Regions from separate parts of the Pseudoalteromonas sp. BSi20495 genome, predicted to be linked through region 2. Evidence: predicted binding sites of a transcription regulator. Region 2 holds the regulator's gene; each other region holds the start of a gene.
What was found. Region 2 encodes sigma-54, which starts transcription at its own class of promoters, with help from an activator protein. Its sites were predicted from a motif close to GTTGGCACGNNNNTNGNNT; they were not measured.
Positions count from the first base shown of each region.

Region 1: the regulator sigma-54 is predicted to act here: its motif matches at 4,219-4,237, upstream of P20495_RS06390 (EF-hand domain-containing protein).
Region 3: the regulator sigma-54 is predicted to act here: its motif matches at 3,739-3,757, upstream of P20495_RS17245 (EF-hand domain-containing protein).
Region 4: the regulator sigma-54 is predicted to act here: its motif matches at 5,061-5,079, upstream of P20495_RS02075 (LiaF domain-containing protein).

Region 1 is NZ_BADY01000111.1:64,421-71,864, forward strand. It holds gene P20495_RS06410 (DUF1543 domain-containing protein) at 80-580, opposite strand; gene P20495_RS06405 (sigma 54-interacting transcriptional regulator) at 591-1,937, opposite strand; gene P20495_RS06400 (hypothetical protein) at 1,940-2,482, opposite strand; gene P20495_RS06395 (sensor histidine kinase KdpD) at 2,484-3,941, opposite strand; gene P20495_RS06390 (EF-hand domain-containing protein) at 4,273-4,506, shown strand; gene P20495_RS06385 (hypothetical protein) at 4,531-4,758, shown strand; gene P20495_RS20805 (calcium dependent protein) at 5,049-5,285, shown strand; gene P20495_RS06380 (calcium-binding protein) at 5,295-5,531, shown strand; gene P20495_RS06375 (amidohydrolase) at 5,665-7,341, shown strand; gene P20495_RS06370 (YgjV family protein) at 7,394-7,444, opposite strand, start outside.
Region 2 is NZ_BADY01000061.1:33,159-40,602, reverse strand. It holds gene P20495_RS11530 (calcium/sodium antiporter) at 1-492, shown strand, start outside; gene P20495_RS11535 (KpsF/GutQ family sugar-phosphate isomerase) at 496-1,467, shown strand; gene kdsC (3-deoxy-manno-octulosonate-8-phosphatase KdsC) at 1,468-2,019, shown strand; gene lptC (LPS export ABC transporter periplasmic protein LptC) at 2,016-2,570, shown strand; gene lptA (lipopolysaccharide transport periplasmic protein LptA) at 2,560-3,102, shown strand; gene lptB (LPS export ABC transporter ATP-binding protein) at 3,099-3,824, shown strand; gene P20495_RS11560 (RNA polymerase factor sigma-54) at 3,894-5,393, shown strand; gene hpf (ribosome hibernation promoting factor) at 5,420-5,707, shown strand; gene ptsN (PTS IIA-like nitrogen regulatory protein PtsN) at 5,712-6,164, shown strand; gene rapZ (RNase adapter RapZ) at 6,184-7,029, shown strand; gene P20495_RS11575 (HPr family phosphocarrier protein) at 7,073-7,345, shown strand.
Region 3 is NZ_BADY01000017.1:88,043-95,486, forward strand. It holds gene P20495_RS17265 (VolA/Pla-1 family phospholipase) at 1-530, opposite strand, end outside; gene P20495_RS17260 (YciK family oxidoreductase) at 737-1,483, shown strand; gene rluB (23S rRNA pseudouridine(2605) synthase RluB) at 1,569-2,438, opposite strand; gene scpB (SMC-Scp complex subunit ScpB) at 2,435-3,025, opposite strand; gene P20495_RS17245 (EF-hand domain-containing protein) at 3,177-3,698, opposite strand; gene P20495_RS17240 (hypothetical protein) at 3,923-4,354, opposite strand; gene xthA (exodeoxyribonuclease III) at 4,595-5,401, shown strand; gene P20495_RS17230 (energy-coupling factor ABC transporter permease) at 5,407-6,054, shown strand; gene P20495_RS17225 (putative RNA methyltransferase) at 6,051-6,851, shown strand; gene yfbV (terminus macrodomain insulation protein YfbV) at 6,890-7,336, opposite strand.
Region 4 is NZ_BADY01000159.1:91,743-99,186, reverse strand. It holds gene P20495_RS02040 (hypothetical protein) at 1-864, opposite strand, end outside; gene P20495_RS02045 (hypothetical protein) at 1,125-1,409, opposite strand; gene P20495_RS02050 (hypothetical protein) at 1,598-2,104, opposite strand; gene P20495_RS02055 (SAP domain-containing protein) at 2,402-3,391, opposite strand; tRNA gene P20495_RS02060 (tRNA-Ile) at 3,654-3,730, opposite strand; gene P20495_RS21750 (YqaE/Pmp3 family membrane protein) at 4,010-4,168, opposite strand; gene P20495_RS02070 (BON domain-containing protein) at 4,233-4,799, opposite strand; gene P20495_RS02075 (LiaF domain-containing protein) at 5,116-5,781, shown strand; gene P20495_RS02080 (VOC family protein) at 6,103-6,519, opposite strand; gene suhB (inositol-1-monophosphatase) at 6,754-7,444, shown strand, end outside.

The DNA of each region.
Region 1 (7,444 bases), on a different contig from region 2:
GCAAAACATGTCTTTATGTCGCTTTAATCTCACAAAAAAAGCAGCGTTAATAACAAGCTGCTCCGATACTCATAAGTCATTACAATATATGGTAGCCAAACCAATCTGGCTTTATGGTTTGTGCTTCACCGCTGGGGGTTAACTTTATATTCAATTGGCTGTCGAGTAAATCAATGGCAAAGCAATCGTCTACATCATGTAAATCATCTTTATGAATATGGCTAAGCCCTGCAAGTAAATCGTTTTTAGCACGCTCTTTAGCTTCATGGCTACTGCTTGCAACATACAGTGCAAAGTCGTGTTGCTCAGCCATAGAATCACTTCGGTAAGCGCCTAAATTTACAAAATAGAGTTGTTTATTTTGCTCCACATAGCTCTCGACTACTTCTACTTTAAAACCATCTATATGATTAATTGCCATGTAGCTATCCATGTGAACATTACTTCTGTCGCCTACCCACTGGCTTTTTAACTTTGAGTAGGTTTGTTCTATATTCTCCCCTACAACAAAACGAATATCATGCATTTCTATATGGCAACCCTGAATTCGCCCCCCTAAATACACCATAAATAACTGCATTTGCTTCTCTTTATAAATTATCTACATCAATATTATGTTTTTTAATCAGTTTATAAAAGTCTGAACGGTTACGTTTGGCAAGCTTAGCGCCTTCAGCTACGTTACCACCAGCCATTTTTAAAGTGTTAATTACATAGTCGCGCTCAAACTCTTTTTTAGCGTCGTTTAGTGATAATGGTTCTACGTTTTTTTCATTACTATTTAGCGCAGCTAACACTAAGTGCTCTGAAATAACATCGCTTGGCGTTAATGCTACAACCTGCTCTACTACGTTTTGTAATTGGCGGATATTACCTGGCCAATCGTAACGTACAAGTGCATGCATAGCATCGCTTGCAAAGTGTTTTTCATTTTGGTTCATGCGCTTAGCAATGCTTGCACTAAAATGTTGTGCTAATAAGCTTATATCTTCGCGGCGTTCACACAGTGGCGGTAATTTTAAATTAACTACGTTTAAGCGATAGTATAAATCTTCTCTAAATTGCTGGTTTAAAATAGCTTCAGGAAGATTTTTGTGTGTTGCCGATACAATACGCACATCTATTGCTATCTCTTCTTGAAAACCTACTGGGCGAATTGTTTTTTCTTGTAATACGCGCAGTAACTTAACCTGCAAGTTAAGCGGCATATCGCCTATTTCGTCTAAAAATAACGTGCCACCCTGTGCTTGTTGAAACAAGCCTTGGTGATCTTTAATTGCACCCGTAAACGAGCCTTTTTTATGACCAAATAATTCGGATTCTAAAAGCTCCCCCGGTACAGCGCCGCAGTTAATTGCAACAAAAGGGCCACCGCTTACATGACTATGCTGATGAATCGCCTGTGCGAGTAATTCTTTACCAGTACCACTAGCCCCCGAAATAAGTACATTAACTTGCGTTGGCCCAAGTAGTTTTACTTGCTCTAACAAGTGCAGCATTGCACCACTGCGCGTAACTATATTACTTTTAGGTGCAGCTTCATCAGCGTTAACACCGTGAATTTCAATTGCTTTAGCAAGGCTGTCAAATAGCTCATCTTTATCTACAGGTTTAGTTATGAATGCAAAAATGCCCTGCTTAGTTGCCTCTACTGCATCAGGAATTGAGCCGTGCGCTGTCATCATAATGACAGGTAATGCTGGGTAGCGGCTTTGCAGCTGACGATGCAGTGCCATACCATCCATTTCATCCATGCGTAAGTCGGTTATTACGGCATCAAACACTTGGCTTTTAAGTATTTGTAGTGCGGTTAAGCCGCTTTCACAGGTTGTCACTTCGTATCCTTTTGATTCAATACGAATAGCGAGCAGTTTTAATAAGCTAGCGTCGTCGTCAACGAGTAATACTTTTGCACTTTGCACTTTAGTTGCTGCCATCGTTACTGCTCCTTCGTTTCTTCTCGTAGTAAAAGTTGCTGCTCAATCGTAGCTAACGATGAGAGGGTTTCTTGCATTTTATTATTAAGTGCTTGCTGCTCTTTTTTAGCATTTATTTGCATAGTTACTTGCTGCTTTTGAAGCCATAAATATTGCTTTATGTCATCAGGCCAAAAGTAAGCAAGATCGAGTTTTAGCAACTTAGTCATTACCGTATTTGGATCATCATTTATGTTTAAGCACATAAATTTAAAAAAGCGTTTAAGCTCGTTTTCACCTGTAAAAACATCTTTGTTAGGTACCAATTTAAATCCGCCACACTGATTAGCGTGCCATGCAATAACTTGCTCTGCAGGAGGATAGCTTGGTTCAATTTTTGGTCTAGGTTTTGGACTAGGGTTACTGTTTTTGTCGTTCGTTTTTTTTGTATCGACCACAGGTGCAGGTGTAATTGACACACGCTCTTTTTGCCCATTATTAATTTCACAACCTGATATAACCATGCTACTAAGCACACATAAAATAGCGATTAAACGCAAGCGCATGTTAATTAACTCCTAGACTTTTTGTTATGGGAATTTTAATTGAAAACCGGCAACCATGTGGCTCGTTATGCTCAACAGTAAGTGTACCTCTTAGCTGTTCAACAGACTCTTTTACAATAGTTAAGCCCAGCCCACTGCCTTGCAGCGTAACATTTTTACTGTGTTTACCTTGATAAAATGCGCTGAAAATTTGAGTTTTTTCTTGCTCTTTAATACCGCACCCTTTATCAAGTACAACGATACAAAGCTGGTTTTGCTCAAGCGCTAAATTAATAGTAACGCTTTGCTTATTATCTGAAAATTTTAAGCCATTTGAAATAAGCTGAATTAAAATCATCTCAATAAGCTCACTAGGTAAAGCAAGCGGTTTGTTAGGTAAAGTGTTTTGCCACTGCAGAGCTTGCTCACGCGCACTTAAGCGATGCTCAAAATGGCTATTAATTTTATTAATAAGAAGACTAAACTCAACTTCACTTAAGCTGTCTTTACTGGTGCGAATCGCATTATAACTCAGCAGGCTGTCAATCATTGTGCGAAGGCGCACCATAGATTGGCTAATAAGCTCAAGCACTGCTTTTTGCTCAGCGGTAATTGGGCCTACTATTTCATCAGTTAATAAGTCAGTGCCTTCAACCATTGAAGCAAGGGGCGTTTTTAGCTCATGGGTAACATGGCGTAAAAAAGTATCTTTTTGCTGCTCAAGCATATGAAGTTGCTCTTGCACCCATTGGAGCTTTTCTCCTAGCTCAACAAGCTCAGCTGAACCTTTCACAGATATTTTTTGCTGCCAATGCCCCTGCCCTAGCTTATCAATAACCGTAGTTAACCCTTTTAGTCGCCCACTTATACGCCATAAAAAACCACCACCAACAATTAAAGTAAGCGGAATAAGTGCCACCAGCCAGTTTATAAATGACGCTTGCAGGCTTGTAAGCTCATTTTGGTTATTGGTAATTTGCGCTTCGTTTTTATCACGTAACCATAAAGTAAGCTCAGCAACTAAATCGCTCACTGGCACAAATAGCTCAGCTTGTTGTTGTTTTTGCTCAACGAGTTTTACATGCGCGGTTTGTAAGGTGGTATATAAGCGTTGCCATTGGTGAATATACTCTTTATTCGTGTTTACAAATTTGAGTTCATCAATGCTTTGTAGGGATGATTGCCATTTATCGACAATGAGCTTATCAAGCGATTCACTTTTTAATACCCAGTTTTGCCTAGTGGCGCGCTCAAGGCTGTTGAGCTCTTGTTTTAGAGTATTAAACGATTTGGTAACTTGATAGTTGTTACTCACGATACTTTGAGTAACCGCTAATTGCTTGTTAAGCGCATTTAAAAATACAATCACCACTATAGAAAGCGGGAGTAACGAAAGCAGCATACTCATTGCAAATTGCCCAATTAAATTAGGCCGCCAGTTAAGCATTGCTTGGTATTTTTTAGCTATGGTTGCTGGCATTTCGTTTAGTCCTTTTAAGTTAAGCGTTCTATTATTAAGTGCTTACCTTATACACTAGCTGAACCAGCAATTATATTTAATACGATTAACAGCCAGCGCTACAAAAACAATGTGTCGCCAAATAGAGACAGCGTAACTCGTTGATTTTAATAAACTCCCTTTCACTCCCACCAAATAATGTTGCAAAAGGCGCACAAAAATTACAATAAACCCAGTAAAAACTTCTCATTGGCTTAAAGCAAAAATAATAACCAATTGAAAAATAACAATAATTATTATTGGCACCATTTTTGTAACAGGAGTTATAGCTTTAATCAATAAGGAAATAATTATGAACAAACGCATTTTAGTAATTTCATCATTACTGACTTTAGGCTTTTTCGGCGCTAATGCACACGCAATGGACGTTCACGCGACTTTTAACGAACTTGATAAAGACAGTAACGGCACATTAAGTGAAGCCGAAGCAGGTGAAGATGCTGTGTTACACGAGAATTTTTCTCAAATTGATACTAATCAAGATGGGCAATTGTCGCTAGATGAATTCAAAAAATTTATTCAATAAACTCATTTAATAAGGAACGTGATTATGAAACAACTTATCGCCGCTTTTTCATTAATGTTTTTAGCAATTAGTGCCACCGTAATTGCATCGCCAACAAATGTGCGTTTTGCCCACTTAGATAAAGATATGAATGGACAAATATCAATTATCGAAGCCAAGCAAGACAAAGAAGTAATGAAGCAATTTACCGATTTAGACGAAAACGATGATGAAGTAATTTCTAAGACAGAGTTTAAAAGCTTTAAGCCTTAACAAGTTAAGTTTTGCTTAAGCTTTTATCTAGTAGAGTGAACTAAAGCATTTGCCATAATCCCTGAGGGAGTGTGTAAAAGGATTTAATGTTGGGATTTAAATTATGGCAAGTGCTTTCCCCGCTTCTACTAAATTGTTTATAACCTAAATAACCTGAACTCTGGTTAATAAATCTATCTCAAGCAGCTATTCCCAGCGCTGACTGCGTTGAATTTACTTGTAATAGGCCAGATGTGTTAGCTAACCTCTCAACCAGATTACAGGTTAAATAATCTTTTGGAAGAAATACCATGAGGATACTTTCCTTTGTTACAAGCATCTTAATACTATCAAGCTTTGACGCCCTAGCACTTGATGTTAAGCAACGCTTTTCCCATCTCGATACTAACAAAAATGGTTATTTAACCCATGATGAACTTGAACCTCAACCACAATTATTGAGCACATTTTTGATATGGGATAAAGATCAAGATAACCAAATTTCATTAATCGAATTTAAAAATTATCTAACCAATAACCTCTACTGAGTATTTCCTATGAAAAAAATACGCTATATGGCACTTTTTGCATTCAGCACTTTTTGCACTCTAAGTTTTGCCGCAAGCAATAATATTGTTGAACAATTTAATAAATTTGATAGAAACCAAGATGGCTTTTTAACACGTGGCGAAGCATCAATAGACCCTGCTCTTTGGTCTCGATTTTCAAGCTATGATCAAGATAAAGATGGTAAGCTAACATTAAATGAATACGGTTTATACGCGAGTAAATAATTGTTAACTCTTAAGCTAGGTAGGTATCACTAACTAGCTTTAGTTTACTTCGTCCCCCAACCATCTCATCATATTGGTATTATAAAAATGATTTTGTTAGTGTTGATTCACTAACAATAAAAAATAATGCCTTATGCTACTCAAAAAACTAATCAAACCACTCATACTAGCCAGCCTTTGCGCAAGTTCTAGCTACACTCTTGCACAAACAAAAGTAATTTATAACGCCAATGGTTACACCCCTTTATACAAAGGCGAAGTACAGCAGTTTTCTACCCTTGTCATTAAAGATGGCAAGGTAGTAAAAGTAGGTGGCGATACACTAAAAAATAGCTACCCAGACGCCAAGCTCATTGATGTACAAGGTAGCACCTTATTACCAGGCTTAATTGATGCTCATGGCCATGTTATTGGCCTGGGAGATAACTTATCGCAGCTTGATGTACGTGGTGCAAAATCGGTTGATGAAGTCACAAATAAACTAAAAATATTTGCCAATAACAAACAAGGTTGGATTATAGGGCGAGGTTGGAACCAAGAGCTTTGGGCTGATACCCGCTTCCCAACAGCTAAAGATTTAGACAAAGTAGTTAATGATCGTCCAGTTGTGCTTTCACGTGTAGATAGCCACGCTATTTGGGCAAATTCAAAAGCGCTCGAACTTGCAGGTATTACCGCCCAAACAAAAGCACCTGAAGGCGGTGAAATAATTAAAGACGAATTTGGCAATCCTACCGGCATATTTGTAGATAAAGCAGAATCGCTAATTACCCAGCATATGCCAGAAGCTTCCAAGCAAGATATAAGCGATTCGCTTGATGCAGCAGGAAAGCATTTATTAAGTTTAGGTATTACCTCTACCCATGATGCTGGCATTGATAAAGCAACGTGGGAAGTTTACAAAGAACGCAGTGAGCTAGGAAATTTACCTGTGCGTATTGTGGCCATGTTAAGTGGCGCTAGCCCCGACTTAAACACAATGCTTAAAGCAGGGCGATACCAAGACGCAAACAGTTTCATGTCAATCCGCAGTGTTAAAGTATACGCCGATGGTGCACTTGGATCTCGTGGCGCAGCTCTTATTGAAGATTATGCAGACCGTACAGGCCATCATGGATTAATGCTAGAGACACAAGAAAAACTCGAAGCACTCTTTACGCAAAGCTTTAAGCGCGGTTTTAGCGCTCACACCCATGCTATTGGCGATAAAGCAAATAAAGTGGTACTTGATGCTTATGAGAAGGTGTTTAAAAAAACGGGAGGGATATTGCTTCGTAACCGTATAGAACATGCGCAAATTGTAACGCTTGAAGACATTCCTCGCTTTAAAAAGTTAAAGATAATCCCATCAATGCAACCAGTGCATGCTACATCAGATATGCATATGGCAGAGCAACGCTTAACTGAAAAACAACTAAGCGGTGCCTACGCTTGGCAATCTTTTTTACAGCAAGGATCTATTATTGCGGCTGGGTCGGACTACCCTGTAGAACTCGCTAATCCATTCTATGGGTTATATTCAGCCATTACACGCATGGACCACAATCAATTACCTAAAAATGGTTGGCGTGCAAGTGAAGTATTAAGTAGAGAAGATGCATTACGTGCATTTACTTTAGGCGGTGCGTATGCCGCACATCAAGAGTTTAAAATTGGTAGCTTAGAACAAGGTAAATGGGCTGACTTTATTTTAGTAGACAAAGATTACTTTAAAATACCTGTTGATGAGATTTATGAAACGAATGTGTTGCAAACATGGATAGCAGGAATAAAGCTGTACGAAAAAGAAAAAAATATTATCGATAAATAAAACCTATAAAGGGTTAACGCAAGTTAACCCTTTATAGTTACAGCGTAGTATTTTAGCTTTTAGGCGCTTCAACTTTTGGCTGACGATATATTTTTATAATGTG
Region 2 (7,444 bases):
GAAGCCTGTGACGACGTACCTAACGATGTACCAACTAAAAAAGCGGTATTTTGGTTAGTTATTGGCATGGTTCTACTCCCTGTTAGCTCACATTTTTTAATTGGTTCCGCAGTCGACATAGCTAAATACTTTGGCCTAAGCGATCTAGTCATTGGCTTAACTATTATTGCCATTGGCACGAGCTTACCGGAGCTTGCAGCTTCAATTGCCGGTGTATTAAAAAATGAAGATGATTTAGCTCTAGGCAATATTGTTGGTTCAAACATTTTTAATATATTGGCTGTGTTACCGCTCGCAGGTATTATTAATCCATCCATTATCGATCCGTCAGTAGCGAGTCGAGATATACTCATTATGATTGGTGCAACATTTGCTCTTATCATCATGTCATTGAACTTTAGAGGCACCCAACGCATCAATAGAATGGAAGGTGGCTTATTGCTTATCGCATTTTTGGGCTACCAAGGGTATATTTTTAGTCAAGTAGGGTAAATAATGACGACGCTGAACTTTATCGAACAGGGTCTTCGTGTTCTCAATATTGAACGCCAAGCACTTAATGACATAGCGCAATATGTAGATGAAAATTTTCATCAAGCATGCCAATTAATGTTTGACTGCGAAGGTCGAATTATTGTTATTGGCATGGGTAAATCAGGCCATATAGGTAATAAAATTGCAGCAACACTTGCAAGTACAGGAAGCCCTGCCTTTTTTGTACACCCAGGCGAAGCTAGCCATGGCGATTTAGGAATGATCACCAAAAACGATGTTGTCATGCTTATTTCAAACTCAGGTGAGACGAGTGAAGTTTTAAATATTATCCCTGTTTTAAAACGCCTTGGCGCAAAAATAATCGCCATGACAGGCAATACTAAATCGACCATGGCAACACATGCAAATGTACATGTATGCATTAAAGTAGAAAAAGAAGCATGCTCTTTAGGGTTAGCACCAACGGCGAGCACTACAGCGACTCTTGCTATGGGCGATGCGATGGCAGTGGCTCTGTTAGAAGCTCGTGGTTTTACCGCCGATGATTTTGCGCTTTCTCACCCTGGGGGCAGTTTAGGCAAACGATTATTACTAATCTTAAAAGATGTTATGCACAGCGGCGCAAATACACCTATTATTAGCGTCTCACAAACCGTAAAAGATGCACTTATTGAAATGTCAGCCAAAGGCCTTGGTATGACAGCCATTGTTGATAAAAGTAATCAGCTAGTGGGATTATTTACCGACGGTGATTTACGCCGTATTTTAGAGCAAAGACTAGATATTCATACAACACAAATAGACCTTGTTATGACTAGGTCATGCACAACAGCTACACAAGATATTTTAGCTGCTGAAGCGCTTAATATAATGGAACACAAACGTATAAATGGCTTGATTGTTGTTAATGAGCAAAACCAGCCTATTGGCGCACTAAATATGCAAGACTTATTAAAAGCAGGAGTATTATAAATGCAATTTGAAGAACTCTATCAACCGCTGAGTGCTGATGCAAAAGCACGTGCTAAAAAAGTAAAATTACTTATATGCGATATTGATGGTGTATTTTCTGATGGCCGAATTTATCTTGGCAATCAAGGTGAAGAGCTCAAAGCATTTAATACAAAAGATGGTTTTGGCATTAAAGCGCTTATAAACAGTGGCTTTGAAGTGGCTGTTATTACTGGTCGCCATTCGCAGATAGTGCAACAACGTATGACCAGTTTAACAGTACAACATATTTATCAAGGTCAAGAAAACAAGCTTATTGCTTACGAAGAGCTAAAAAACAAGCTTCACCTAAGTGATGATCAAATTGCCTACATTGGTGATGATGGCCCCGATATGCCGGTAATGGAATTAGTCGGGTTTGCCGTTGCAGTTAACGATGCTCACCCACTAATCAAGCGTTTATCACATTACACGACACAGATGCTGGGTGGTTTTGGCGCAGTGAGAGAACTAACCGACTTACTTATGCTAGAGAACGACAAACCACTTACTAGCAAAGGTACTAGTTCATGAATACAGCGCGCATAATTTTAAGCGTTTTATTCATCAGCTGTATGGTTTGGCTTTGGTACCCTTATTTTACACAAACAAATATGACAGCTCAGGTTGAAGCTGAAGTTATCGCTAAGCCTGATTATATTGCTATTGAGCTAAAACAAACGGCCTATGATGAAAATGGTAAAATTAATCATAAAGTTACAGCTGCTAAAATGGAGTTATATCAACAGCTAGGCTTTACCTTTTTTGAAAAGCCCATTTTCACCTTATATAACGAAAAACAAACATGGCGAATAAATGCAGACGAAGCAACGTTATATGAAGGAAAACAATTAATTTTAGAAGGTAACGTGGTTGCCAATAATCTTACTGATAATGCAATGATAGACAAGATTAATGCGGATAATATTCAAGTAGATATAAAACTACTCACGATGCGTTCAGAGCAACCCGTTATTGTTACGGGACCCAATTTAAAGATCACCGGTAAAGGCCTTGAAGCCGATTTAAAAACTGAAGTGATAAAACTTATTAACCATACGCGAACTATATATTATGACCAATAAAATTTCAAAAATACTTATTATTCCGACACTTATACTAGCTTTCAACCTTAGCGCTGCTGAACAAGCGATTCAACCTGCAGCGAATCAAATATCAATAAGTGCCGACAAACAAGAAGGCCAATTAAAAGAAAACGTCGGAATTTTTGAAAAAAATGTTGAGATTATTCACGGCAACCGTCGTATTACAGCCGACCGTTTAGAAGTACATAAACGTGATGAATTAGGCGATAATAAACAGCTACTAATTGCAACTGGTAGCCCTGCATATTTCGAAGAAAAACAAACTGATGGCACTATAATGAGCGCCAGCGCAAACGAAGTTCGTTATGATGTAGCTAAACGATTTTTAACCCTTATTGGCGATGCACAAGTATCGCAAGCGGGTCAAAAAATAAATGCCAAGAGTATTACTTACGATATGCAACAGCAATTAATTAGCGCTGAAAAAGACGAAAACTCAACCGATCGTGTGCATACTATTTTAGTACCTATTGAGACTAAAAAAGAAAAAAACGATAAAGGTCAGCCATGAGTACATTAAAAGCAGAACTATTAGCTAAAAGTTATAAAGGCCGTGAAGTTGTAAAAAATGTAGGTTTGGAAGTAAAGGCTGGCAGCATAGTCGGGTTACTTGGCCCTAATGGTGCAGGTAAAACCACAACGTTTTATATGATTGTAGGCCTTGTACCTAGTGATAAAGGCAAGATTTCTATCGACGATAACGATATTACTCTTTTACCTATGCATAGTCGTGCTAGATTAGGCATTGGTTACTTACCCCAAGAATCATCAATTTTTAGAAAGCTTACTGTTTATCAAAATTTAATGGCTATTTTAGAAACACGTAAAGAGCTAAATAAGCAAGCAAGAGAAGACACACTTAACAATTTATTAGATGAATTTAGTATTCAGCACATTCGTGATAGCCAAGGTATGGCATTATCAGGAGGCGAGCGTCGCCGAGTTGAAATAGCGCGAGCACTAGCCGCTGATCCTAAATTTATATTGCTTGATGAGCCTTTTGCTGGTGTTGACCCTATTTCAGTGTTAGATATAAAGAAAATAATAGAACATCTTAAAAATCGTGGTATTGGTGTGTTAATTACCGACCATAATGTAAGAGAAACTCTTGATGTTTGCGAAAAAGCCTACATAGTTTCTCATGGTGAGTTAATTGCATCAGGCACTCCAGAACACGTATTAAACGATAAAACAGTACGTGATGTTTATTTAGGCGAGCAATTTAGGCTGTAACATTTACGCCATGTCTTTAAGCATCTGCTAGTATTAATTATAACAACATAAAAGGATTGTTAGAGATACATGAGGCAATCATTACAGCTGCGCATGGGCCAGCAACTTACAATGACTCCACAGCTGCAACAAGCAATTCGCCTGTTGCAACTCAGTACATTGGATCTCCAGCAAGAAATACAAGAAGCACTCGACAGCAACCCCCTATTAGAGGTTGAAGAACAAGATTACGCCGAAGATTCTGCTGGTAAAAACGAGCAAAAAGCAGATAACGACGATGTCACTGTTAGCGCAAATGCTGATGATGTTCCGAGCGAATATGAGCAAGACAGTGGTGAAGCACTTGCTAAAGATACGCTAAGTGATGAAATGGCTATGGATGTTAGTTGGGATGAATATATGAGCGCAGCCCCAGCGTCATCATCAGGACCAATGCCTGAAGATGAATCTATATACCAAGGCTCCTCGACTGAAACGCTCCACGAATACCTAATGTGGCAACTACAACTGACTCCCTTTAGTCCTACCGATGAAGCGATTGCGATTGCGATTGTTGAAGCCGTCGATGATTCGGGTATTTTAACGCTAAGCTGCGAAGAAATTTTAGAAAGTTTTAATCAAGAGAACGAAGAAGACAACGAAGTTGAACTTGACGAAATAGAAGCTGTTTTAAAACGAATTCAATTGTTTGACCCTGTTGGTATTGCAGCACGTAGTTTACAAGAATGCTTATGTATTCAGCTGAACCAATACGATAAAGAAACACCCTATATTAATGAAACAAAAATGATTTTAACCGAGCACATTGATCTATTAGCTGCTCGCGACTATCGTACATTAATGAAAAAAACAAAGCTCAAAGAAGAAGAGCTTAAAGAAATAATGACTTTAATACATACTCTTAGCCCAAAACCGGCGGATACTATAGTTAGAGAAGAATCTGAGTATGTAATTCCTGATGTATCGGTGAAAAAAATAAAAGGTCGCTGGGTTGTTGAACTAAACCCAGATAGCATGCCTAAAATCAGAGTCAACAGCCAATATGCAGCAATGTCACGCACCGTTAAATCAAGTGGTGATAGCCAGTTTATTCGCTCGCATCTACAAGAAGCTAAATGGTTTATTAAAAGTTTAGAAAGTAGAAACGATACACTATTAAAAGTAACTAATTGTATTGTTAAGCAACAACAAGGTTTTTTTGAGCATGGCCCAGAAGCCATGAAACCAATGGTTTTAAATGATGTAGCAGAAATGGTCGAAATGCACGAATCAACTATTTCACGCGTAACAACTCAAAAATATATGCATACACCTCGCGGTATTTTTGAGCTTAAATATTTTTTCTCAAGCCATGTAAGTACTGAAAATGGAGGCGAATGCTCATCAACAGCAATACGCGCTCTCATTAAAAAATTAATCGCAGCAGAAAACTCAGCAAAACCATTGAGTGATAGTAAAATTGCAGATATATTAGCTGAGCAAGGAATAAAAGTAGCGAGACGTACAATCGCAAAGTATCGCGAATCTCTAGCTATTCCACCGTCAAATCAGCGAAAAAGTTTGATTTAAGACGCTAAACAAAGAGGGTAATGCTTATGCAACTAAACTTAACTGGTCGTCACGTAGAAGTAACTGATTCATTAAGAGATTATGTAAATACCAAATTTGCGAAGCTAGAAAGACACTCAGATCATATTAATAATGTTCATGTCATTCTTGATATAGAAAAATTAAACCAAAAAGCTGAGGCAACGATTCATGTAAGTGGAGCTGAGTTATTTGCCTCTACTGAACATCAAGATATGTACGCCGCCATTGACTCGCTGATTGACAAGCTCGATCGCCAAGTTATTAAACACAAAGAGAAGCTTGCTCGACACTAATATTATGAAATTAAGTTCACTTATATGCCAGGACTGCAGCAGAGCTGCGGTCCTTTTTAATAGTAAAAAAAGAATTTTAGAGTTCATCAGTCAACTTGCTCATGACAAGCTCCCATATCTTTCTCAACAAGATATTCTCAGCGCCTTAATGAATAGAGAAAAACTGGGAAGCACTGGTATAGGAAGAGGCATTGCAATCCCTCATGGGCGAATGAGCGGCGCAGAAGAGCCCTTAGCACTCGTATTAGTAAGCGAAACACCTATTAATTTTGATGCAATAGATAATCGCCCTGTTGATATATTTGTTGCTCTCATCGTACCTGATGGCGATAACCAGCAGCACTTAAAGACGCTCGCAACGATAGCTGATAAACTAAATAATAAAGATTTTTGTAAACAGTTACGCAGCGCAAAATCAGATACTGAACTGTATCAAGTTATTGTAGAACAATCGTAATTAACATAATGGGTGATAAATGGAATTAATTATCATAAGTGGCCGTTCCGGTTCTGGAAAATCGGTTGCTTTACGCGTAGTTGAAGATTTAGGTTATTATTGCGTAGATAATATTCCAATTAATCTGCTACCTTCTTTAGTGAGAAGTGTATCTGATAACTACGACAAAATTGCAGTTAGTATTGATGTCCGTAATTTACCAAAAGAGCAAGATGAATTTAACGATATCCTTGAATACTTACCTGGCTTTGCTAAACCGACTCTGTTTTATCTAGACAGTGAGGATCAAACATTAATTAAACGTTTTTCTGAGACTCGCCGTCTACACCCGTTATCAGTTGACTCATTACCTCTTGATTTAGCTATAAAAAAAGAAAAAGAACTACTCGATGTTCTCACTACTCGCGCTGACTATATGATCGACACGAGTGATTTAAGTGTTCATCAACTTGCTGAATCAATTCGTGAAAAAATTCTGGGTAAAAAAGATAAACAACTCATTGTTACTTTTGAGTCATTTGGCTTTAAACACGGCATTCCTAAGGAAGCTGATTATGTCTTTGATGCACGCTTTTTACCGAACCCACATTGGGAGCCAGAATTAAAACCTTTAAATGGCTTAGACCAACCCGTAAAGGATTACTTAGCCAGCCACAGCATTGTCCAAAAGTTCACTTGGCAAATTCAAACTTTTGTACAAACATGGTTGCCACATTTAGAGCGAAATAACCGTAGCTACTTAACTATTGCTATAGGTTGTACTGGTGGGCAACATCGCTCAGTATATTTAGCACAAACGATTGGTGAAAGTTTTTCGATGACACATCCAAATGTAAAAATCCGCCATAGAGAACAAGAAAAATAACTCATTCAAAATAATCATCTGTTCAGCTTAGGTAGAGTAACTTATGCGTTTAGAAGACACTTTTTTAATAAAAAATAAATTAGGACTTCATGCAAGAGCCGCTACAGTATTAGCGCAACTTGCTATTAAATTTGATGCCTCAATCATGATATATCAAGATGATAAAGAAGCGCCTGGGGACAGTGTATTGGCTTTAATGCTACTGGAAAGCAGTCAAGGAAAAGAGGTAAAAGTAGTGTGTGAGGGCCCTGATGCCGAACAAGCTTTAAATGCCGTTGGTCAATTGATAGCACAACGCTTTAATGAAGAAGAATAGCACTTAGCTAAAAACCGAAACTAAGATAAACTAAATGTGGTTAATTACCCCATTAATAAACCTCCCTATCCATAGTTATATAAAAATCAATAAGGACGC
Region 3 (7,444 bases), on a different contig from region 2:
GGTTTTAGAGGAACAATTGCAACAGCATTACCTGAAGCTTGAGTAACAAAGTCAACACCAAAGGTAAGTTCGCCCACTAATTTACAAGCAGTACCTGCAGCTACTACCGAACATTCTTCATCCGTTAAGCTTGCCCCCATTATTACTTCAAAAATTCTAACCGTACCAGGAGCCCCAGCAGACGCTTCATCTAAACTCACACTCGGTGGGAATGTTAAATCAATTTTATAAGGAACCTGCGAAGACCAACCGTCAAGTGCGCCTAGAGCCAATTGTGGGTTGGCATAAGCTGTGCGTGGAATAGACACGTTATCATCATCTAATTCACCAGGAATGTTTAATGTACCGTCTTGGGTACCACTCATTAACAAATCGTTTGGAACAGATATAACTCCATTAGCAGGGTCAAAACTTACTGTTGCCGTTGGAATAACTGGGGCTGTGTCGTTTTTAACATCTTTTAACGTTTCTCCACCGCCACAACCTGCTAAAGCAGCTGTAACCGAGAGTGAAAGTAGCATTTTTTTCATATTGTTGGCTCCGCACATATTTTATTTTTATAGTGTGTTTAATCAGTGTATTAAGTTAAAACAATGTAATCAGGTTATTAATGAGACATTAGACCAGTTAAACTTAACGTAAAGTTTCTATTTTCGCCACCTAATTTTGCAATAAATTCGATTACTTCACGTTTTGCTATGTTAAAATTAAAAAAATCATACAATTTGGTACTTTTATGCACACTTATCAAGCAGCTGAAAACGCACTCAAAGATAAAGTTATTTTAATAACAGGCGCCGGCGATGGCATTGGTAGAGTAGCAGCCATTACATATGCAAAGTATGGTGCTACGGTTATTTTATTAGGTAAAACAACTAATAAACTTGAATGTGTTTACGATGAAATTGTTAATGCAGGTTATCCTAAACCTGCAATTGTGCCTATGGATTTAAAAGGCGCAACGAAGCAAAACTACCGCGACCTTGCTGCAACGATTGAATATCAGTTTGGCCGCCTAGATGGGCTTCTTAATAATGCCGGTATTTTAGGCTCGCTTGGCCCACTTGAGCATTTTTGCTCATCTACGTTCGAAAACATAATGAAAGTAAACGTGACTGCACAAGCGATGATCACTAAAGCCTTGTTTCCGGTTCTTCGTAAATCTGATAATGCATCAATCGTATTCACATCATCAGGTGTTGGTCGCAAAGGCCGTGAATTTTGGGGACCTTATGCCATTTCGAAATTTGCAGTAGAAGGCATGATGCAAACATGGGCATGTGAAGTAGGTAAAACAAACATTCGTGTAAACTGTATTAACCCAGGTGCTACGCGCACTTCAATGCGAGCGGCTGCATATCCAGGTGAAGATAGAGACGCGCTTGCTACACCAGAGGATTTAATGCCTACCTATTTATATCTAATGAGTGACGATTCTAGTGAAGTGAATGGCGAATCGTTAGATGCTCAGGTAAAAAAATAACCCAGCCTAAGTCCTGTGTTATTTAAAAGCACATTAAAAAAGCCGCAATTAGCGGCTTTTTTGTGTTAAATAAATAACTAATTGACTATTTACGTTTAGTCGGCTTAACACGTTGATTGTGTTTTTTAACTGCTTTACGGATTTGGTTGATTTTAGCGCGTTTATCTTTGCGCTTTTCTGGCATAACAGAAAGCTTAGTCTGCGTCTCCCGACCTAATTTAACGGTTTTACGTAAATAGTTTACCGTTTCTAGATCATACTCCATCCAACCACCTTGCGGTACGCGCTTATCTAGCTCCAATTTACCGTAACGAATACGAATAAGACGAGATACTTCCGCATCTTGAGATTGCCATAAACGGCGGACTTCGCGGTTACGCCCTTCATTTAACGTTACGTTAAACCATCGGTTAACACCTTCGCCACCCATTGGGGTTACAGTCGTGAATTTGGCTGGGCCATCTTCAAGCTCAACACCACGTAGTAGGTTTTTAACCGTTTCGTTGGTTACTTCACCAAATACACGTGCAGAGTATTCACGTTCTACTTCATAACTTGGGTGCATTAAACGGTTTGCTAGCTCACCATCATTAGTAAACAGCATCAAACCTGATGTATTAACGTCTAAGCGGCCTACTGCAATCCAACGATCGCCATCAATACGAGGAAGTCGGTCAAATACAGTACGACGCCCTTCTGGATCTTTACGTGTACTTAGCTCACCTTCTGGTTTGTTATACATAATTACACGACAAATTCTATCTGCTTTTTCTTCAATTTTCACAGTGTGTCCGTCAACACGAATTAAGTCTGTTTCCTCAACACGGTCGCCTAACTTTGCCACTTTACCGTTTACACTAACGCGGTTTGCATCAATGTATTTTTCCATTTCACGGCGCGAGCCTACGCCTGCACGGGCTAGGACTTTTTGTAACTTTTCACCTTGTATACTCATTCGGATGGTTCTCTCACAGAAGGATCACTTAATAACTGGTTAATTTTACTTTGCTGCTCTGTTGGCAGTGCTGGTAAATTATCTAAACCTGTTAACGAAAAATAATCTAAAAATTGTTTTGTAGTTGCATATAAAGCCGGTTTACCCGGAACCTCTTTATGCCCTACCACTTTAACCCACTCTCTTTCGAGTAAGGTTTTTATAATATTCGAACCCGTAGTAACTCCCCTTACTTGCTCAATTTCGCCACGTGTAATGGGCTGCCTGTATGCAATAAGCGATAATGTTTCCAGTAAAGCACGTGAATACTTAGGCGCACGTTCTTGCCACAAATTATTTAACCAAGGGCTTAAACTACTACATGCCTGAAAGCGATAACCACTGCCAACTTCGACTAGACGAATACCACGAGTTTGAAAATGTTCTTGTATAGTGTCTATTGCGTCGTTTATTCGCGCCATAGAAATAGCTAAATCTATTAATACTACGTCTTTAAGGTGGCGCTTACTAACAGGCTTATCTGCAACAAAAATAGCTGCTTCAATGATCTCAACTAGTTGTTCATCACTAATTCGCCGACCCGCCATACACACTCTTAACAAATAAAAATACACAGCCATCTATTATGACAGAACAACACCAAACTAGGAAAATATATCTACTAAATAACTAGATTTTAAACACAAAAAAGCCAGTGATTATCACTGGCTTATAATTTACTCTTTAAAACAACAAATATTAGCTGCGTTTAATTGCTTCTAGTGCGTCATCTTCAGCTACTGCATTACCGTATTTTTTAATGTAACCCTTAAACTCGCTTTTACTGATGCGCTTATCTTGGTTTTCATCCATATAACCAAAATGATTTGAAATATCATCATCGTTGCCTTCAGCAATCGAAATATAACCGTTGCTATCATTATCTAAACTTGAAAAACTACTCTCAATTTTATCGAACTTAGCTATTTCAGCTTTAAACGCTGATTCACTTACGTCACTATCAGTCGCCACTTTACCTGCATTAAGCTGCATGTAGGCGTTAAATTCTTTACGGCTAATTTCATTATCCATATTGGTATCAATATTCGAAAAATGCTCCCAGATGCTATCATCATCCGCTTCGACTTTTGAAGTGTAGCCATCGCTGTCGTTGTCCAGGCTTGCAAAATCACTGTCTATTTTCTCAAGGCCTTGATTTGAAGAACAAGCCGCGAGGCTCAAAGATGCTAAAATTGTTGTTGCTAATGTTAACTTTTTCATAAGACGTGTCCTTGTAATTAAATAAATGTCACTTTAGCTAATACAATTCGGATGCCAATGTTAATTAACTAATTAAAATCAAATAGTTACAAATAAAAAGAGCATTTAACAAACAATTTCAATAAGTTATATCTGAAAACTTTGCAAAGTGCTTTGTAATTTTTGCAAAAAAAAAGCCCAGTATATATAAATATACTGGGCATGCTTTTCAAATTTTTGTGTTATTAAATAGCCGCATTTTGATAACGTTTTACAAAATCAGTTACTTTTTGACCATTACACTTTAGAGAGTTTAAATTACCGATTTTTTGACGAACTGGCGCTAAACCTTGTTTCAAAGCAGTCATACACAGTTGTGTTTCTTGTTGAGTGTCTTTAGCAAACACTTCAACTTTAGTTTTAATCACTTCAGTAGTTGTTCCTTTTTTAGCAATATCACGAATATCTTCGCCATTACACAAAATACTTTGTGAAAAGCGTGATAAAAACACACCATGCTGGGCTGCTTCTTTACGAGCGGCAGAAAAGCCTTCATTGGCACTTAATACACACAATTTAGATTCTATTTTATTATCTTTACTAAAATACGAATTACTTTGTGCCGAGACCGTAGTTGATGCTAAAAGTGCTGCAGCTAAAATTAGTTGTGTTTTCATGTGAGATCCTATTTGAACGAGCTTATTGAGTGATTTCGCGCATTATATAACCTACTTTTTAGATATCAATTGAATTTTTTATTTATTTAACAAATTAATATAGCATTAACAATGTTTAAACTTTAAGCACCATTTGGTCAACAATTATGCAGCGATTTTCTCCATTTCAGTCATGTTATGTACGCGTAAATACTGATACAATTTGGTGCATTAAATAGAACCAATTTTAAGGTAAATTCAATGAAAGTGATTTCTTTCAATATCAATGGTCTGCGTGCTCGTCTTCATCAATTACAAGCAATTATCGATAAACATCAACCAGACGTAATTGGACTGCAAGAGATTAAGGTTCATGATGAGGCGTTCCCACTAGAGGATGTGCAAAAAATGGGATACCACGTTTATTACCATGGTCAAAAGGCACATTATGGTGTGGCTATGTTATGCAAGAAAGAGCCTAAATCGGTCTTAAAAGGATTTGCTACCGATACAGAGGAATCGCAAAAACGCATGATAAGCGTTACTGTAGAGCAAGAAAACGGTCGTGATTTAACCGTAATGAATGGTTATTTCCCGCAAGGCGATAATATCAATCACGAAACTAAATTTCCTTATAAACGCCAGTTCTATATTGACTTGATGACTCACCTTGAAACAAACCATACACCCGATCAAGATATAATTGTTATGGGCGATATCAACATATCACCTACCGATTTAGATATTGGTATTGGTGAAGTAAATGCTAAACGTTGGTTAAAAACGGGTAAATGTTCTTTCCAACCGGTAGAGCGTGAATGGCTTGCAACATTACTTAATTGGGGCTTTAAAGACACCTTTAGAGAACAAAACCCAGAAACAGACGATCAATACTCATGGTTTGACTATCGCTCTAAGGGGTTTGTAGATAACCGAGGACTTCGAATAGATGTAGTACTTGCAACTAATGAGCTTGCAGCACGCTGTATAGATACTGGTATTGATTACGAACTGCGCGGTATTGAAAAACCCTCAGATCATGCCCCTATATGGTCAACATTTAAGTAATTACTATGCTCAGCATAACAATACAAGGGCTACTTTGGGCCCTTGTAATTATTATTGCCCTACTAAGCTTTGATAAAAAAACATATAAAACATTGCTTAATACGCCAGCCCGTCAAACTGGCGTGCTTGCATGTGCGTTAGTGTTTGCAGTGCTTTGGCGAATAAAAGCAGGAATTTTAACTGGCCTCGATTTACACATATTAGGCGTTACAGCTGCAACATTAATTTTAGGCTGGCGATTGACTATTTTAAGTAGCCTACTTGCCACAGCCCTACTGACTGCATTTGGTCAAATTGAACTTGAACTGTTACCAGTTCAACTGCTTATTGGTGCGTTTATTCCTATTTTACTAAGCTACCTTGGCTTTATAATTAGTTACCAGTATTTACCTCGTCATTTTTTTGTTTATATATTTGTTTGTGCGTTCATAACTGCAGGGGTTATAGCCTGTATAAAAATAAGCCTAGGTGCTTTATTTTACTTAGCTATAGGGCAATACAATTGGCAAGAACTCGCAGATAACTACGTTTATTTAAGTGCCATAATTTGGTTTCCTGAAGCAATGCTCAACGGTATGGCTATAACAGTTATGATCACCTATCGCCCGCATTGGGTAAAAACTTTTTACGATAAGGACTACCTAGACTCATGAGTCTACAATATCAATGCCCACTGTGTAACCACGCACTTTTGAAAACTGATTCAACACTTCGTTGTGCTAACAACCATAGCTTTGATGTTGCTAAAGAGGGCTATGTTAATTTACTGCCTGTGCAACAAAAAAACTCAAAACAACCAGGCGATTCGCTTGAAATGGTACAAGCTAGGCGTGCATTTTTAGAGCGTGGCTATTATGGCTTTTTGCAACAAAACCTTAGCGATATAATCAGTAATATAAGTGCAAATACTATTATTGATTTGGGATGCGGTGAAGGGTTTTATACTCAAGCAATAGCAAGTAAAACAAACGCAGTTGTGTACGGCGTCGACATTTCAAAATCTGCGGTTAAATATGCAGCAAAGCGCTACCCTAATTGCAACTTTAGTGTAGCATCAATTAGCCAAGCGCCTTTTGAAAGCCAATTTGCTGATGTACTTGTTAGCGTATTTGCACCTTTGTTTGAGCAAGAGCTTGAGCGCCTTGCAAATCAAAGTGCAACGTTAGTGGTTGCAAGCCCAGGTCCTTGTCATTTAAAAGAGTTAAAGTCGTATATATATTCAAAAGTAAACGAACATACTGAAATATCTTCGCCAAAAGGGTTTCAAAAATCAGAGCAAGCTCTTTTAACAGAGCATGTCGCGCTTAGCTTTACTGATATTAAAAACTTAATAATGATGACGCCATTTGCATGGAAGTTCAGGCCAGAACATTGGGAAGCACTCAAGGAGAAAGGCGAGCATACTGTCACCTTGTCATTTTACATTACGCAGTTTACAAAAACTGCATAATCAAATTTGGGGTTATTTAGGCGTAAGTTTAACGACGTCTAAAATTGCTCTTTCGTAAACGCTTTATCCATTTTATCAAACATGTCTTTAAGTAGACTCGCAAGCTCCAAATAACGAGGCTTTTTTTCGCTTAACTGCGCTTGATAACCGTTGGCAACCATTTTTGTATAAAGCTCGTGATACCACTTTTGCATGGCTGGCTCTAAAGGTGTTTGCGCGCGTTTACCTAGCCACAATAAGCCTTGCAACGGTAACGAGATAAAAAATAAAGCACTCGCAATAGCTTGCGGTAAGAAGTCTGGACCTAGGTAATTCAGCTGAAAAAATAACGTAAGCATGGCTAAAATAGGCATAACTGTGATCGCAAGATCAGTAGCTTTAATAACCTTAAACTCGATGAATAGAGGTGCTAGTTCTTTTCTCATTGGCCATTGTTTTGCATACAACCGCCCTGTTTGTACTTGTGACATCACACTTTTTTGCATCATGACTCCTCACAGTGACTCTATTAAAACACAATACTAAATTGATTATCTCTAAAGTGTAACACAATTTTAAGGGCTTTTACTTTCTCAGTAAAAGTGCTTAATTTT
Region 4 (7,444 bases), on a different contig from region 2:
TAATGGAATCGGCGCAACAATTTTAGGAAGTAATTTACCATCATTCAGTTTTAAACTTTCAACACGAATCCAAAAGTAACCACCAGCCATCGACATTGGGCATGCATGTGTAACCAGATCTCTATATGCTCCTAATATATTTAGCCATCCGTTTTTGCCACAAGCACTTTTAAAGTTTTTTCTAAATACAGTAGGCTGGCTTTTATCTTTGAAATATTTGTTGAAAATACGTGATGTCATGTTCATATGTTGTACTCCCGACTTTTCTTCATCCGATAATATGAAGTGAAAAATAAACTCGGATAAATAATCTCTCAAAGTACATGCATCAAATAAAAAGTGTTGAAAGGAGTTATATATATCTTTTGAAAACCCATCTTCAAACTTACTCCCTACTTCAATTTTTTCTTGTATACACCGTCCCATTAGCTGATCTCTATACTTGCGAGACAAAACTTTGAAAGACTCATTTAATGTACTGATTTGATGAGATATTCGTTTAGCTATATCCCACAAAAACGCATTTTTTAATTTATACCCTTGATTTGATACATGTGACCAATGCCAAATAGCTTCGATATGTGACCATGACTTAGATTTGTAAGCTGTATGAACTCTCCACTCAGATGGAGCGCTGCCATCAATTTGAGATACATCAGTATAAAACTCTGTACCAACTAGCTCATTTAACCCTAATTGATCTAAACCTACGTATAATTGCTGATATGTTGGAATAGTTATTATTGCAGTCTTGTCATCTGTGGTGCTTGGGTAAATTTTAACTTTATTAGATGATGGCAAGTTAATTGCATGAATACCACCTAAGAAATGTACATCTCTCCATGATATAGGCCAGTCACTCAATTTTGTTCTCCTTATTTTTATACTAATTTATAGTAGTGCCCGAACTATATCTTATGCGGTTTTAGCATACTGCTTAGATAAAGTTTTTTCTCTATTAATTAGGCAAAGATGGCAGATATCTTCTTTGTTTCCCCTAATTACGTACATAAATGAGCCTGTCTTACATGTTGCATATTAACACAGGCTATATCAATGACTACGACTCCCTCTTTACCGAAGTTCGACTCAGTTCAATTTGCGTCCATGCCATAATTGACTTGTCATATACGCGGCTTTAACTTTAGTAGTTTTTCTGGCTTCTTTAAGTAGCGATAAATTGTAATAAAACAAAACGCACCAAAACCGATCACCGTTTCTAATCCAATTTCAAAGTTTGAAGTAGAAGCATAAAAAACTGAAGATAAAAAACAACCAAAAATAGATGCCAATAGCAAAGCTTGGCTATTGTTGAGTAATAATTTATTGTTAGGTGTAATTATCAAAGCAATAGCTCCGAAATTGCTGCCAATGAAGCCTGATAAATATATCGCCATTAAAGATGTCATAAATATTCCTATAAATTAAAAGTTAAAAGGAATAAACAATGATACCCATACAAATACACCTGTCTGCAATAAAGTGATTATTTACCAAATTAGATTGATCTGAAAAGCATATAACTCGACCATAGACTGCTCAAGGTTGCGAACGCCGGGTGACCTAAGGAATTGAGTTTAATGACTTTATTATGCGCCTACAGCATGCCAATTAAAGCTGAAGCGCCAGAACCAATAAGACTACCAACAGTGCTATTTTGCAAAAATTCCTTTAGTTTTGATTTCGCCTCAGGGTCATCACTTTTAGCGATTTTTTCCGTCAGCTCATGAATAGTTACATTGGTAGATAATGTATTACTGTTACCAACCTGAACATTATCGCCACTTATTGAGCCTATATTGAAAGTGGAATCACCATGTTTTGTGACATGAGGTTGTGAGGTTGTGTTTTCGACCTTGAGAGTTAGTATATGAGGATGTAAGGTACCTACTCCAAGAGAACCTTTTTCTAGAAAGGAAGTATCTAGAACCTTAAGGTGAATTTCACGCGTCCCTGATTTTTGAGTAATTACGTCACCAATACCTATATTCGGTTCATCTGTATAGGGCACTATAACTTCACCTTTGGACATATTGCGATACCCTTTGTGTTCCTTACCTGCAAAAGTAAATTTTTCTGGATATGCTAGCTTATCAAAATCCATTTTTATCTCCTACAATCTCGTAATTAGGTTAGCTCATTACAATTTAATAATACATTTATCGATTCGACCTAACGCTCATTTACCTACTTTAAGTGATTTTAACAACAATGATCTGAGGTATTTCTATCACTAAACCTTCAAAAAAAGCTAATGTGCACGTGTTGCTCACCTTCATAAATATATAAGCAAATAAAAGTTTTACCAGTCTCAATAACCGCTTCTCCTCAAAGCAGTCTGCTTTGATACCGTAGAAACCCGTCAACTAGCATTGTAGGATTAAATATGAGCTACTACCCATTAACTCATCTTCGAGGTCTTTCTCATTGCAGTGACTTTGTTAATATCAAGAGCCTCCGATAGTGCTATGGTGCAACCACCTTTGCACCGACAATCAGCTAACGGAATTTCCGGTACTTCGCTTAGACTATAATCACCAACTCTGTGTTTTTCGCATGCAGAGCAAAAATCCCCTTCGAACCGTAAAGTTTTCATAATATACGGCATATCAAGTTCTTGAGACTTTAATTTAGCATCAAATATACGAAACTTGTTTTGTGCAAAGAATAACATCATGCGACATACGCCATCAGGGTCCAAGTGAGTTCCATTGCTAGCTAATTTCTTTCTTAATTCATCATCCAGCTTTAACCCCCAAAGAAACATACTAATTGCTCCTTGACGCACTAGAGGCTTTAAATCAGGCTGTATCTCAGAAAGAATGAGTGGCCAATCATCAAGAATATTATTAATTATAAAAACCTCTCTTGAACCACCAAAATTAGACCAGTCAACTCCTAAGCCTGATTGAAATGGTAAACTCAGTTGATATTTCCTAACTGGCTCAAAAGCATCTTCAAAGTTTCTATTTAGAGCTTCATTTACTGATAGCTCAATTGCAGCAAACATTTCATTTTTAATGATTTTTCCTTTAGCTTCAATTTGTTTCGCTCCCTCACAGGAACAAACCAAAAAATCATGTTCTAATGAATTACCATTAAAAGAATTTGGTGCTGCCTCCAAAATCCTACGAACTAAAACAGGTTTTGTACCAGAAGTTGGCAGGTTAAGGTTTTGAGAAATATTTTTTAACTTTGGAGCAGAATAAGTCGCTGTGACAACTTCCTGGGTATTAGCTGACTGTAAAACCCCCTCTTTTTCAAATTTATTTAAAGCGAGCTTTGCATCACGGCCTAAGTAACTAGTCCAATCTCTCATACTCAACACTTTCGATAAGCTTTTAGGTTTTAAAAAGCTCTTTAGAAAGTAGTATTCGTTAGTATCCATCATTCGCTTCCTATTGCTTAGAACGATGAATATTATAGCATTTACTTGATGGAAAAATGATTTACCTGAATGTTGACCACTATCAAGCAAAACAATGTCCAATCATATAGCAACAAGCTTTCCTGCTTAGAAGTGAAGCTCAGTAAAAGGTAAGGGATTGATCATATCAAGCATATAGAGATGTTTTCCGCTATACTAAAAGTAGCACAGAGGTAGCACAGGGTAATTTTTGTTAGTGGGTGTTTACTTGGAAAGCGTGTAAAAGTGGTGGCCCCTCCCAGACTCGAACTGGGGACCTAACGATTATGAGTCGTGTGCTCTAACCAACTGAGCTAAGGGGCCAACTTTTATATAACTGCTAGGCAGTTAATTTTTGAAGCGTTCAGTCACAGAGCGACTAAAGCGGGTTGCAGTATAAAAACTTTTTGGGGGCTTGTCACTACTAAAAACCTTTATTTTAACAATCAGTAAGCTAACTGCTTAAATAGTAATCTTTTATGAGGGAGTAATGTGTAAAAATGAGGAATTTAAGAGAAGGGATTCATGCAAGCCAATTAAAAGTGCCTATTTAAGCTATATTTAAAATTGACTTACACAACTAATAATACAAATAACACAACGTTACTTTTTAGCAATAATATAAATGGCGTGTATTAACCCTGGGAAATAACCTAGCAGTGTTAATAAAATATTTAACCAAAAATGCATACCTAAGCCTACTTGCAAAAATACACCTAGTGGCGGTAATAAAACTGACAATATTATACGAATGATATCCATAACTTAACTCCTTTAAAATTAAAAAACAAAAAGCCCAGATTCACTGGGCTTTGAGTATAGTGCATTATTCAGCAACGATAGATAATTTATCTACCACGTCGCGCACATCTTCAGCATTTTTGGCAATTTTAACCGCTAGCTGTTTTTCAGCTTCAGATTCTACAGAACCGTTTAGAGTTACAATACCGTTATCGGTATCAACATCGATGTCTGTACCACCAACTTCTGAGTCAAATAGGAAGCGCGTTGTGATTACGGTGGTGATTTTAGCGTCTGTTAGGTCGTTGTCACCATCATCCATCATGTCTTTGTCTGTGTTTTTGGTATCCATGTTTTTTACAACAGTCAGGCTGTTTTCAACATCGGATACGCCATCTAGGCTAAGTACAAGCTCTTCTGCTAACTCTTTTTCAATTTCGCTATCAACTTTACCTGTAAGTACTACCTTGCCATTTTTTACATCAGTGTTAATGTCAAAGTTGTTTAGATTAGTGTTCATAAGTAGCACTGTTTCTGCCTTACCATCAATCCAAGCATCTTTACTTTCGTTTTCCCAGCTGTTTGCTTGGGCACTCATAGCCGTAGTACCAAGAACTAAAGCCGCGATAATAGATTTGTTAAATGTTTTCATAATCTTTCTCCTTTTGATTAAAGACACTTTAACTAATGCGAACTTTAGGCCAACTAAATTTAACATTTAAATTCAATGGGTTGGAAATTTAAATCAACTAATCTCATGTTATAGCCGTGTAACTATTTACAGACTCATCGGTAAAACTTTCTCACATTGTGAAAATAGCTAGATAATTGCAGTTTTGGTTAATCTATCGTTAATATAACAAAACTAAAAACAGACTGAAAAATTAAGCCTCTGATAATTATTGAAATTATATTTGGTACGCCGTTTGCTTACTCACCACCAATAGTAAATATAATAAGGAATACCCATGTCTGTAAAAGTTGAAGACCGCCCAATAGAGCAAGTACGCGAACAAGTGATAGATCAATTAATTTATAATTACAGCCATGGCGTTATTTCAGTGGATGCATTTGAAAGACGCTTAGATGAGGCTATGGATGCAAATAGTAATGAAGCTTTGTTAATCCTAGTTGAAGACTTAACACTTAATACCGATCAGCAATATAAAGCAGAAAAACAATCGCAATTTACTCCACATTATAGTGCACAGCAAAACAGCGATGATGATTTTACGCTACGCAGCATTTTGGGTTCTAACGAGCGCAGTGGTCAATGGGTTGTGCCAAAAAATATATACTTAACCAATTTTATGGGCTCTGTAGTGCTTGATTTTACTGATGCCATTTTTACCCATCAAAATGTAACGATTCACGTTAACTGTATTTTTGGTAGCGATGAAATTTATGTACCAGAGCATGTAAATGTAGTCTCTAAAATGTTTTGTATTTTAAGCAGCCTTGAAAACAAGTCGGTATCGCTTAACAAGCGCCAAGGACCCACTATTCATATTGAAGGTAAAGCAGTAATGGGGTCGGTTGAAGTTAAAATAAAACGCACCATAAAAGAGAAGTTTATGAGCTTTGCAAACGAGCTAAAAACACAACTTGGCGTTAATAATAACCGCTCATTATAATTTATCTAGCAGCGCGTTAGAGTCGATTGACCTTTAAGGTCAGATATTGCCTTAATTAGGTGCGTTTAATTGCTGCCCGAGATTTGTAACCTAAATAACCTGAACTCTGGATAATAAATCTATCTCAAGCAACTATTTTCAGTGCTAACTGCAGTCCTAGGTAGAGCCTTTCGTTAGCCTGTGTTTGGCATTTATACGTTGTTATTACCTATTTATAGGGAATAAGCACACCACATAGGTGTGTTCTACTAAAAACCAAACACACGGCTTAAAATTCAACTTCGAAAGATAAATAAGCCTAAGTTACTGCCTGACGTTTTATTATAAATCGTTATTTCGCTCGCTTGGTATATCACTTAAATATTCTACAAACTCTACTTCAAATCCAGCCGGATCGATAAAATAAACATTTTTTCTAAATGGGTTGTCACCGCCTTGTTTATCTATTTTAAAACCAACTTGTTGCAAACGCTTTACTACTGCATCTAAATTTTGAGTAACGTAAGCAAAGTGCGCTAAACCTAATTGATGGCCTGCTAAATCTCGGTTTTCACCTTCACCATGATCGCTCATTGCAATATATTGTGTGTCATCACCAAAATGCACCCAGCGCCTTGGTTTACCATGCCAAGTGCCCCTACCTTCACTTCGGATTGACCAATGAGGGAATACCGCTTGATAAAATTTAATCATATCCTCAATATTATTAACCACTAAATTGACATGTTCTAAATACATAATGTGTCCTTCTTGATTGAGTATGCAAACACAATAAAACCTCAAGTTAACTTTAGGTAAAGTGGTTTTTTAGATTTATTTAAATTTTATACAGCCGCAAATATATATGCAGAACAATAAAGTATAAAAAACACACAAAAGTATTTAGGGTTTATTGTTTACTTTATGGCAGAAATCGCTAAAATACGCCGGCTGAAATATATAAACGTTCTTTTACAACCCAAAGGTAACTCCATGCATCCAATGTTAAACATTGCGGTTCGCGCTGCGCGTAACGCAGGCAAAATTTTACTTCGCGCAAGTGAAGATTTATCAAAAGTTGAAGTGCAACAAAAAGGCGCTAACGACTTAGTAACTAACATTGATAAAGAAGCTGAAGCCGTAATTCGTGACACTATTTTACAATCTTACCCAACTCACTCGATTGTTGGTGAAGAGTTAGGTGAGCATAAAGGCAAGGATGATGATTACCAATGGATTGTAGATCCTATCGATGGAACAACTAATTTCATCAAAGGCATCCCTCATTACGCGGTTTCTATCGCACTTAAAGTTAAAGGTCGTTTAGACCAAGCTGTTATTTATGATCCAATTCGTGGTGAGCTTTTCACTGCTTCTCGTGGTCAAGGCACTCAACTTAACAGCAAACGTCTTCGTGTAAGCAAAACTACCGTTCTTGCGGGCACTGTACTTGCTACTGGTTTCCCTTTCAAAAATAAAAACCACATGGATGCATACACTGAAGCGTTTAAAGCATTGTTTGTACACACTGCTGATATTCGTCGCGCAGGTTGTTCTGCACTAGATATGGCATACGTTGCAGCGGGTCGTGTTGATGGATTTTTTGAAATTGGTTTAAAACCGTGGAATTCTGCAGCGGGCGAACTAATGGTTAAAGAAGCCGGCGGTATGGTTGTAGATTTTG